One region of the Desulfuromonas thiophila genome, then DNA from elsewhere that is predicted to be linked to it. Evidence: riboswitches for the same ligand, from Rfam matches in the RefSeq annotation. Region 1 holds a riboswitch; the other holds the start of a gene.
What was found. A riboswitch is a leader RNA that binds a small molecule or an ion and turns the genes downstream of it on or off. The one in region 1 is predicted to bind thiamine pyrophosphate.

Region 1 (5,808 bases):
TCAATCTTAGTTCGCCGCACCTGTTTCCGCGGGTGTCGATTCTCGACCCGGTGCTGACCTGGACGGTGCCGGCCGACTACACGGCCTATTCGGCCGTAGACGCCATCTCGCACCTGCTTGAAGGCTATTTTACCAGCCCCGACCCGGTCACGCCACTGCAGGACCGTTTTGTCGAGGGTCTGGTCAAAACCATCATGGAAAGCACCGAACAGATCCTGGCCCAACCGGCTCACGCCGAGGCCCGGGCCACCATGATGTGGGCCGCTACCTGGGCCCTCAACGGCCTGTCGACGGCCGGTATCGGCGCCTACCAGTTCCCCAATCACATGATTGAGCACTCCCTCAGCGCCCTCTACGATATCGCCCACGGCGCCGGCCTGGCGATTGTCCTGCCGGCCTGGATGGCCTGGCAGGCCGACCAGCACCCGGCCAAGTTCGCCCGTTTCGCCCGCGAGGTGCTGGGCTGTCAGCTCAGCGATGATCGCCAGTGCGCTCTTGCCGCCGCCCGTGGCCTGAAGGACTGGTTCGGCGCCATCGGCAGTCCGGTAACCCTGAGCGAGGCTGGCATCCCGGCCAACGACATCCCGGCCATTGCCGCCAACGCCGTGATGCTGGCACAGAAATGGCGCATGCCGGCCTACAGCGCCGAGGTCATCGCCAACATTCTGCAGCGTGCCGCATGAGACTGGTCAGCTTCAACGTCAACGGCCTGCGCGCCCGTCTGCATCAGCTCGAAGCTCTGGTGGCACGGCATCAGCCGGACATCATTGCCCTGCAGGAAACCAAGGTACACGACAGCGAATTTCCCCGCGCTGCCATCGAGGCACTGGGCTACCAGGTCTGCTTTCACGGCCAGAAAGGCCACTATGGCGTGGCGCTGCTGTCGCGCCAGCCGCCACTGGAATGGCAGTGCGGCCTGCCCGCCGATGGAGCCGAGGCCCAATGCCGCCTGATCCGGGCGCGCTACGATGTCAGCACGGCCGAGGGCCAGAACTGCCTGACGGTCATCAACGGCTACTTTCCCCAGGGCGAGGGCCGCGACCACCCGGTCAAGTTCCCCGCCAAAGAGCAGTTCTACCGTGACCTGCGCGACCTGCTACAGCAGTACGATCCCGCCCGCGAGCTGCTGGCGGTGGTGGGCGACATGAATGTGGCGCCGGCCGCTGCCGATGTTGGCATCGGCGCCGACAACGAAAAGCGCTGGCTGCGCACCGGCAAAAGCGGTTTTCTGCCGGAGGAGCGCGACTGGCTCGGGCTGCTGCTGGACTGGGGCCTGCAGGACAGCTACCGGCTGTGCCATCCGCAGCAGCAGGGTGACTACAGCTGGTACGACTACCGCAGTCGCGGTTTCGAACTGCAGCCCCGCCGCGGCCTGCGCATCGATCTGATTCTGGCCAGCCCGGCGCTGCAGCGGCTGTGCCAGGCCAGCGGCATCGATCAGGACATCCGCGCCCTGGCCAGACCCTCCGATCATTGTCCGGTGTGGGCCGATTTTGCCCTGCAGGGCAACTGAACGCTCCACCCGCCACCGAATTCCTCTGCTGTCCGCAACAACAACGGGGCCGCCGCAGCGAACTGCGACGGCCCCGTTGTTGTTGCGAGCACTGTGCTTCGGGTGAAGGGCCTGCTCAACCCTCACCAAAGTGGCGCAGGGCCGTTTCAGCCACCTGGGCACCGATACTGAGGGAAGCGGTGGCCGCCGGCGAAGGCGCGTTAAGCACATGCACCATGCCGTCGGCTGACAGAATACGGAAATCATCCAGCAGCTGGCCCTCGGCACTGACCGCCTGGGCGCGTACTCCAGCACCGCCGGGACACAAATCGGCCGCAGTCAGCCCCGGCAGCAGTTTACGCAGATCACGCAGCAGATAGGGTTTCAGCAGAGAACGGCGGTATTCCAGCAGGCCGACGCGCCAGAACCGCGCCGCCAAACGCAGAAACCCCGGATAACTGAGGGTTTCAAGCAGGTCTCGAGCATCACAGTCACACCAGCGGTAGCCTTCGCGCTTGAAGGCCAGCACCGCATTGGGGCCCGCCTCGACCGCGCCATCGACCCTGCGGGTATAGTGCACCCCGAGAAAGGGGAAGGCCGGATCGGGTACCGGGTAGATCAGGTGACGCACCAGTGAACGCCGCTCGGGCCGCAGCACGGCGTATTCGCCACGAAAGGGCACAATACGCAGACCCGGCTCAACACCACACAGCCGCGCCAGCCGGTCCGACTGCAGACCGCCACAATTGACCACAAAACGCGCCCGGAAACAGCCCGCCGTGGTGGTCAGGTCAAAACCCGCCGCCGTGCGCCTGACCCGCCGCACCTCGGCGTCGGTCTGCAGGCGGCCGCCAGCACCCCGCAGCTGGCGCACCAGCGCCTCGGTCACGGCGACAAAGTCGACAATGCCGGTCTGGGGTACAAACAGTCCGGCAATCCCAACCACCGCCGGCTCATGGGCCCGCAGGCCGGCCGCATCGAGCCGTTCGATGCCACTTAAGCCGTTGGCGACACCACGCCGCTGCAGCTCGTCGAGCGCCGCCAGCTCGCCCTCGCTGGTGGCGACCACGATCTTGCCGCAGCGCTCGTGACAGATGCCCTGTTCGGCGCAGAAGGCATAAAGGGCGTCGCGGCCGGCGGCACAGTTGCGCGCCTTGAGGGAACCGGGCCGGTAATACAGTCCCGAATGAATGACGCCACTGTTGTTGCCGGTCTGGTGGCGGGCGACGCCGGCCTCCTTCTCCAGCAGCAGCACGCGGCAGCCCGGCGCCTGACGCGTCAGCTCGCGCGCGGTGGCAGCCCCGACAATGCCGGCACCAATGACGGCGACATCATAGAATTCCTCGACTTGCCGCGCCATAGTTCCTCCTGCGTCCATCAATCCTGCGCAGCCTGTTGCAGCCGCTGCTCCACCTGCAAACGCACATCATCAATCTGTACCCGCACCACCCTGCCCTGTTCGCGTTCGCAGCGCACCAGGCCTTCCTCCACCCAGAACAGCAGCTGCGCCCGGCCGATGCCGTAACGTTCCGCGGCAGCATCCACCTCATACCAGCTTTTTCCCAGCGCCATGGCGTCCTCCTTCGTTGGGCGGGCCAACCCAGCCCGCCGACAGGCAAAACCGGAATGCGTGATATCGCCCCTAGCCGTTTATCACGCGTTTGGTTACAGATCGTTCAGCAAGCGATAGATCTTGCGCTGCACCTCCCACACCCGCTCGGCGGCGGGCGCCTGATCGTCTTTTTCCAGCAGCAGACGGCTGCGATCGAACAGGTTGTGGGCCGTCAGCAGCACCGGCGACAGTTCGGCATCAATGCGCGCCCGCGGGATCTCCCCCACCCGTTCGTGCTGGTCGGCCAAGGTGGCCACCGCCTTGTGCAACACGGTCAGCGCCTGTTCCTCCGGGGCGTCCTGCTGCAACTGACTCAGCAGTGTGCGCACCTCGTCGACCAGCTGACGGTAGCGTTCGGAAATACTCATGACATCCTCTCCTTCCTGCGCGGGCCGGCCCCGCGGGTTCTCTTCTGGCTGATGACGGAACAGGTCGCCATAGTATGCCCAAGCCATTGTCGCTGACAATGCGCAATCGGCCGAAGCCGGCAAAAAGCGGCGCGAGTGCTGCGACCGGCCGATAAAATCGGTTGACGCCCCGCCGGGGGGCTGCTAACGTCTTGACCGCACAGACGAATGCCCTGGGGGAGTTTTCGCAACTGAGAGTCCTGTAAAGGACGACCCTTTGAACCTGATCCGGATCATACCGGCGTAGGGAAGCGGCGCACACAAACCGGAACCTTCCGGTTGCCTCTTACGTTTCCCACGACAGGTCGCATGCGCGGCCTGTTTCCGTTTGATCCCTCCCGCCGGTCTTGTTCGTCGCAACGCCCCGCACCCTCTACTTGCAAGGAAATCCTGCCCGTGTCCACAGCGTCGTCCGTCAGCGCCAGCGAACTTGATCAGCTGCTGATTGCCCGCCATGGCGCCAGCGCCGTGCAGCGCTTCAAAAGTGCTACCGTTGGCCTGGCCGGTGCCGGCGGGTTGGGTTCAGTCATCGCGGCGGCCCTGGCGCGGCTGGGCATCGGCACCCTGATCGTGGCCGATTTCGACCGGGTCGAGGCGGTCAATCTGGGGCGCCAGCAGTATTTCATCGACCAGATCGGCCTGCCCAAGGTGGAAGCGCTGCGCGCCAATCTGCAACGCATTCATCCCGGCGTGCGCATCATCGCCCAGCCGCTGCGGGTCTCAGCTGCCAACCTGCTGGAGCTGTTCGGCACGGTCGACATTCTGGTGGAGGCCTTCGACGATCCGGTCGCCAAAGCCGACCTGACCAGCACCTGGCTGGCCGCCTGCCCCCAGCGACCTCTGGTAGGAGCCTCCGGCATGGCCGGTTGCGGCCCGGCCAATCAGATCGTCACGCGGCGGCCCTTCGGCCACTTCTACCTGTGCGGCGACGGCCACAGCGCCGTCGAGACCTGCGGCAGCCTCTATGCCAGCCGCGTCGGCATTGCCGCCCATCACCAGGCCCAGGCGGTCGTCCGTCTGCTGCTGGGCCTCGACCCCGTGGAGGATTGTTCACCATGAACCTGACCATCAACGGCGCCGCGCGTGCCATCATGGCTACCGATCTGGCCGCCCTGCTGGCAGAACTGCAAATCGACCCCGCCCGCGTCGCCATCGAACACAACGGCCGGATTCTCCGTGCTGACCAGTACAGCGCCACCGGCCTGGCCGAAGGCGACCGCCTCGAAATCGTCCGTTTCGTCGGTGGCGGCTAAGGACCGGTGCGCTGATTGATTCCCGGCCACGTCACCCCTGATCCTTTTTTCTTGTCTCCTGCGCGCCCGTTGCCACAACCGGCGCCGGAAAGGTTTGTCTCATGAATCCGCACAACGCCACCGAACAACCGCTCTGCGATCCCCTGGTGATTGCCGGCCGCTCCTTCGGCTCGCGCCTGATGGTCGGAACGGGGAAATTTTCCTCCAACGCCGTCATGGCCGCCACCCTGGAAGCCTCCGGCAGCGACATCGTCACCGTGGCGCTGCGGCGGGTCGATATCGGCAGTCCTCAGGACGACCTGCTCAACCACATCGACCGCAACAGATACCTGCTGCTGCCCAACACCAGCGGTGCCCGCGACGCCGAGGAAGCCATCCGCCTGGCACGGCTGGCGCGTGCGGCCGGCTGCGAGCCCTGGGTCAAGCTGGAGGTGACGCCCGATCCCTACTATCTGCTGCCCGATCCCATCGAGACCCTCAAGGCCGCCGAGGTTCTGGTGAAGGAGGGTTTCATCGTGCTGCCCTACATCAATGCCGATCCGGTGCTGGCCAAGCATCTGCAGGAAGCCGGCGTTGCCACGGTCATGCCGCTGGGCGCGCCCATTGGTACCAACAAGGGCATCCGCACCCGCGACAACATCGCCATCATCATCGAGCAGGCCATCGTGCCGGTGGTGGTCGATGCCGGCTTGGGGGCACCGTCCCATGCCGCCGAGGCGCTGGAAATGGGCGCCGACGCCGTACTGGTCAACACCGCGCTGGCCGTCGCCGGCGACCCGCCGCGCATGGCGGCAGCCTTTGCCAAGGCGGTACAGGCCGGCCGCGAGGGCTATCTGGCCGGCCTGGGCAAGGTACAGCAGCGGGCCGAGGCTTCCAGCCCGCTGACCGGTTTTCTGGGGAGCGCGTCATGAGTTTCTGCGACGAAATCCGCCGTTACCCCCTTGAACAGGTGCGCGACCAGGTAGCCAGCCGCACGGCCGCCGATGTCGAACGGGCGCTGGCCGCCGAGCGCCTGGGGCTGGCCGACCTGCAGGCGCTGCTGTC
Region 2 (5,808 bases), on a different contig from region 1:
CGCGATACCAATACTGGTGGAGATATAAACCTCGCGCACCCCCAGATCAAAGGGCTGCGCCAGCGCCTTGAGAATCTTGCCGGCCACATGGGGCAAATTGTCACTGCTTTTGAAATCCGCCAGCAGAATGACAAATTCATCACCACCCAGTCGCGCCACGGTATCGTTGTCGCGCAGACAGGCGGTCAGGCGCTCGGCGGCAATCTGCAACAGGCGGTCGCCAATGGCATGCCCGAGGGTATCATTGACACCCTTGAAACGGTCAAGGTCAAGAAACAGCAACGCCATCTGACGATCATGCCGCCGCGCCTGGGCCAGTGCCAGTTCCAACCGGTCATGCAGCAGCTGGCGATTGGGCAGCCGGGTCAGGCCATCGTAATAAGCCAGCTCGCGAATCCGCTCCTCAGCCAGCTTGCGGGCGGTAATATCCTGAATGACCGGAACGGTGTAGAGCGGTTGGCCCTGGGGATCAAAAAACCAGGTCGACGACAACTGCGCCCAGAACACCGACCCGTCCTTGCGCAGATAACGTTTCTCACAGACGATGGACTGACTGCGGTTGGCCCGGGCAATCTGGCGCCGCCGCAGGGTATCCTCAATATCGTCGGGATGCGTCACATCGGTTATCTTCATCTGCTTGAGTTCATTCTCGCTGTAACCGAGAAAATTGCAGAAAGCGGGGTTGGCCTGCAAAAAACGGCCATCGGGCGCCAGCATGGCAATGCCGGCAACGGAAGATTCAAAGATGGTGCGCAGCTGTTCCTCACGCTCGCGCAAGGCATTCTCGGTTTTCTTGCGCAGGGTGATGTCGCGGAAAAACCCCTGAATACCCCGCGCCTCACCCTGTTCGCGATACAGGGAGATGCTGCCTTCGGCCACGATCTTCTGGCCGGTACGGGTGATGAACTCCACCTCGAAGCGTGGCACACTCTCGCCGGTACGCAATCGCTCCACCCGTTCGCCACAGCGACAGTGACAATCGGGGTGCAGAATATTGAAAAAGTTCATGCGGTAGGCTTCATCGCGCGGATAGCCCAGCGTATCGACCCACATCTGATTGACATACAGCAGTTGGCCGTCAAAGCCCACCACCTGAATCAGATCGTTACTGTTTTCCACCAGATCGGCATATTCCACCGCGCACCACTCCCCCCGGCCGGACCGCCGGCTGTGTCAACTCCTGCCCACACATCCCTGAGCTTTTCACGAAAAACAAAATTTTCATGCTGTCGGCAACTTAGATCATCCTTTTAGCGCTTTTCACCCGGCGGAATCCAGCAAAAACGCATAACAAAATTCTGACCAGCCCCCCACAAAACCCTCACCGGCACCAGCCGCCTGCGGCCTCAACTGTCCAGCCCAGCCAATGGACAACATCAATTTAGCAACAAAAAAGCACTTTTTGGCCTTCCGGCCAACGACAATGGCGGTTGACAGCACCTGCCGGATGACATAGGCTGACCTGCACAGTCAGCAATCACAACCTGTAGGACATGAAGCTGGGGGAGTGAAGTTCATTCACTGAGAGTCCTCGACGGACGACCCTTGGAACCTGATCCGGATCATGCCGGCGTAGGGAAGCGACCAGAACCAGACAGCCCCTTGGGACTGTCTGTCTCGACCGCGCCCGTTGCCGGCCGCGGTTTTTTTATGACAACGACGCCCCGCTCCAATGCCACCATTGGTGGTCTCTATCTCATCACCGACGCCAGCGACAGTGCCCGACTGTTCGAATGCTGCCAACTCGCCCTGCGCGGCGGTGTCCGCCAGCTGCAGTACCGCGACAAAACCCGGCCCTTCGACGAGCAACTCGCCATTGCCCAGCGCCTGCGCCAGTTGTGCCACCATCATCAGGCCCAACTGATCATCAATGACAATATCGCATTGGCTCGCGCCTGCATGGCCGATGGTGTTCATCTCGGCCAGCAGGACGGCGCCATCGCCGTCGCCCGCGCCGCGCTCGGGCCGGCTGCCCTCATCGGCCGTTCGTGCCGCACGGTAGCACAGGCCCAGGCCGCCGTGGCTGAAGGCGCCAATTACCTTGGCGTCGGCAGCGTCTATCCGACCCGTACCAAGAACGACGCCGTTCACATCGGCCTTGAAGGCCTGCGCGCCATCCGCGCCGCCGTCGATCTGCCCCTCGTCGCCATTGGCGGCATCGATGCCGCCGGCCTACCCGCCGTCATCGCGGCCGGTGCCGATGGTGCCGCCGTAGTGTCGGCCCTGATGGCCGACCCACGCCCCGATCTGGCCGCCCGCGAAATGGCCCTGCTGTTTCACCGGCGCCAACCCGTCCCCTGCGGCCGGGTTCTCACCATCGCCGGCTCCGACAGTGGCGGCGGCGCCGGCATTCAGGCCGACATCAAGACCATCAGCCTGCTGGGGGGCTATGCCAGCAGCGTCATCACCGCCCTGACCGCCCAGAACACCCTCGGCGTCAGTGGCATTCATGCCGTGCCGGCCAACTTTGTGCGGCAGCAACTGCGCGCCGTCCTTGATGATCTCGGCGCCGATGTGATCAAAACCGGCATGCTGCTGAACAGCGAAATCATCCGTACCGTTGCTGAGGAACTGCGCGGCCAGGCCGGTCTAACCGTCGTCGACCCGGTCATGATCGCCAAGGGAGGTGCCAGCCTGCTGCAACAGGACGCCATCGAGGCCCTGATCAGCCAACTGCTGCCGCAAACCTATTTGCTCACACCCAATCTGCCCGAAGCCGAAGCCCTTACAGGTCGTGGCATCACCAATGTGGACGCCATGGAACAGGCCGCCATCCGCCTGCAGCAGCTCGGCGCCCGCCATGTGCTGATCAAGGGCGGTCATCTGGCCGGCGCACCCGTCGATCTGTTGCGTCAGGGAACGACCACCCTGCTGTTGCAGGGCGAACGGCTCGATTCGGCCCATACCCACGGTACCGGCTGCACCACCGCCGCCGCCGTGGCCACCCTGCTGGCGCGCGGTTTTGCCCTGGCCGAGGCCGTGCGTCTGACCAAAACCTTCATTGAAACCGCCATCCGCCACGCTCCCGGCTACGGCCAGGGACATGGCCCGGTCAATCATTATCTGGCTGCCGCCGCCCTGCGGCCGCAGCTGGACTAACCGCCCACCTCAAAAGGCCCGAAAGAGAGGAAACCGACCATGACGCTCATGGAAGCCGCCCGTCAGGGGATCATCACCGACACCTTGCGCCAGGCCGCCGAAATCGAAGGCATCGACGCCGAGACCCTGCGGGCCCGTGTTGCCCAGGGCACCGTCTGCATCTGCCACAACGTCAAGCACACCAACGGCCTGCCGCTGGCCGTCGGCCAGGGCCTGCGCACCAAGGTCAACGCCAACATCGGCACCAGCAAGGACGACACCAGCATCGACAAGGAAATGGAAAAGGCCCGCGTCGCCGTTGCCGCCGGCGCCCACGCCATCATGGACCTGTCCACCGGCGGCCCGATCGACGAAATCCGCGCCGCCATCATCGGCCAGACCAACGCCTGCATCGGCAGCGTGCCACTGTACCAGGCCGCCGTCGACACCGTGGCCAAAAAGAAAAAGGCCATGGTCAAAATGACCGTTGACGAGATCTTCGACGGCATTAAAAAACACCTGGACGATGGCGTTGACTTTATCACCGTCCACTGCGGTGTTACCCGTCGTACCCTTGAGGTGATGGATCGCGAAGGCCGCCTGATGGAGGTGGTTTCACGCGGCGGCTCCTTTACCGCCAAGTGGATGACCTTCAACAATGCGGAAAACCCGCTGTACGAACACTACGACCGCCTGCTTGAGCTGGTCAAACCCTATGATGCTACCCTCTCCCTCGGTGACGGCTTCCGGCCCGGCTGTCTGAAGGACGCCACCGACCGCGCTCAGGTGCAGGAGCTGCTGATTCTCGGCGAACTGACCCAGCGCGCCTGGGATGCCGGCATCCAGGTCATGATCGAAGGCCCAGGCCATGTGCCCCTCGACCAGATCCAGGCCAACATCCAGCTGCAAAAACGCCTGTGCCACGGCGCGCCCTTTTATGTGCTGGGGCCGCTGGTCACCGATCTGGCGGCCGGCTATGATCATATCGCCTGCGCCATCGGCGGCGCTATCGCCGCCTCGGCCGGCGCTGACTTCCTGTGCTATGTCACCCCCAGTGAGCACCTGTGCCTGCCCAACGTGCAGGACGTTCACGAAGGCGTCATTGCCAGCCTGATCGCCGCCCATGCCGCCGACATCGTCAAGCAGGTGCCCGGCGCCATCGATCGTGACCATGCCATGGCCCAGGCGCGCAAGGATCTCGACTGGCAAAAGCAGTTCGAACTTGCCCTCGACCCGGCCCGCGCCCGCACCCGCCGCAGTGAAAACAAGGCCGCCGACGAACACGGCGCCTGCACCATGTGCGGTGATCTGTGCGCCGTCAAGGTCATGGATGATCGCCGCGACGAACTGAAGAAACGCGCCAGCTGATCCGCCAACGCAGCCCCGGTCATCACAACACAGCGGCGCTTTTGCCCACCAGAAGCGCCGCTGATCTTGCGCCCCAAGCCGGCGGTGCCGCCACGGGCGCCAGCTGCCGGTGACAGTGCAGCATCACTTCGCGCCAGCCATCGCCATGCCCCGTCCAGCTCCCTCTGACATGCTCCACAGCTTCGCCCCGCTGCTGCCGCCACAACCGCGGCTGCTGATTCTCGGCAGCATGCCCGGCGTGGCCTCGTTGCAAGCACGGCAATACTATGCCCATCCACGCAATCTCTTCTGGCGCCTGCTCGGTGACATTCTGCAATTCGATCCAACGCAACCCTACCCGCAGCGCCTTGCTGCCCTCACCACGGCAAGCGTCGCCCTGTGGGATGTACTGCGCTGCTGTCAACGACCGGGCAGCAGCGATCAGGCCATTGTCATGGCATCGGCCCAGGCCAATGCCGTGGCGGAGCTACTGACAAGCCAACCCGGCATCACCGGCGTGCTGTGCAATGGCGCCACGGCAAAACGGCTGTTTGAACGCCTGATCCGGCCGGACCTGCCCCCCGAGCGCCTCAATCTCGGCGTGCTGCAATTACCCTCCACCAGCCCGGCCCACGCCTCCATGCCCTATACCGCGAAACTGGCCTGCTGGCGCGCCGCGCTGGAAAGTCATCTGCGGCCCTATCCTCGCCCGACACCGCCCGCGACATAAAACACGGGCGGCGTTCCGTAACCACGGAACGCCGCCCAGGTTTTAGCTGCTCTCACCAAGAAGCAACGACGACGCACCTAGCGGGCATCGCGCACCAGTCGCACATGATGTGGACTCATCTTGAGTAACGCTGCCAGCGCGCCATCGGCAAAATCTGCCGTCCAGGCAAAGGCCGGAAAAACGGCATAGGGCGAGGCCGACCAGTAGATTCCTGCCGGCGTGGCCGGGAAAGACTCACGATAGCTGGCCGGTTCGAGGCGATCGGCGTTGAGAATGCTGGTCAGCTCCTTGATATTGGGCAACCGCCAGTCATTGTAACCCGCCTCGGCGGCAGCTCGTACCGTCTGCGCCTGTTGCAGCGCGCCCTGCCAGTCAAACTGGGCCGCCACGCCGATGCAGCCGCTTTGCGGATTCCACAGCTGGCCCTCAGAACAGACCTTCCACATCAGACCGCTAAACCGGTCGGTGACGGTACCATCGTGGTTATCCTGCAGATAGTAGTTCACCTGATCCTGCCGCACCAAGCGTACCGCCTGAGGTTCAAATGTTTCGGCCTCTGACACCTCTTCAGCAGGCTCTTCGGCAGGCTCTTCTGCCGTTTCCTCACCCTCACCCTCATCTTCTTCCTCAACAACAGCAGGCGCCTCCTTGAG

Region 2: another riboswitch for thiamine pyrophosphate. It lies ahead of thiD (bifunctional hydroxymethylpyrimidine kinase/phosphomethylpyrimidine kinase); the one in region 1 lies ahead of thiF (sulfur carrier protein ThiS adenylyltransferase ThiF).

What each region holds. Positions count from the first base shown of each region.
Region 1 covers NZ_FNAQ01000006.1:16,454-22,261, reverse strand. The annotation lists gene BLR80_RS07050 (iron-containing alcohol dehydrogenase) at 1-683, shown strand, start outside; gene xthA (exodeoxyribonuclease III) at 680-1,513, shown strand; gene lhgO (L-2-hydroxyglutarate oxidase) at 1,629-2,852, opposite strand; gene BLR80_RS07035 (MerR family transcriptional regulator) at 2,870-3,064, opposite strand; gene BLR80_RS07030 (hypothetical protein) at 3,158-3,472, opposite strand; TPP riboswitch at 3,677-3,778, shown strand; gene thiF (sulfur carrier protein ThiS adenylyltransferase ThiF) at 3,908-4,570, shown strand; gene thiS (sulfur carrier protein ThiS) at 4,567-4,764, shown strand; gene BLR80_RS07015 (thiazole synthase) at 4,866-5,675, shown strand; gene thiH (2-iminoacetate synthase ThiH) at 5,672-5,808, shown strand, end outside.
Region 2 covers NZ_FNAQ01000002.1:46,690-52,497, reverse strand. The annotation lists gene BLR80_RS02465 (putative bifunctional diguanylate cyclase/phosphodiesterase) at 1-1,137, opposite strand, end outside; TPP riboswitch at 1,492-1,596, shown strand; gene thiD (bifunctional hydroxymethylpyrimidine kinase/phosphomethylpyrimidine kinase) at 1,651-3,099, shown strand; gene thiC (phosphomethylpyrimidine synthase ThiC) at 3,139-4,446, shown strand; gene BLR80_RS02450 (DNA-deoxyinosine glycosylase) at 4,556-5,155, shown strand; gene BLR80_RS02445 (Lcl C-terminal domain-containing protein) at 5,233-5,808, opposite strand, start outside.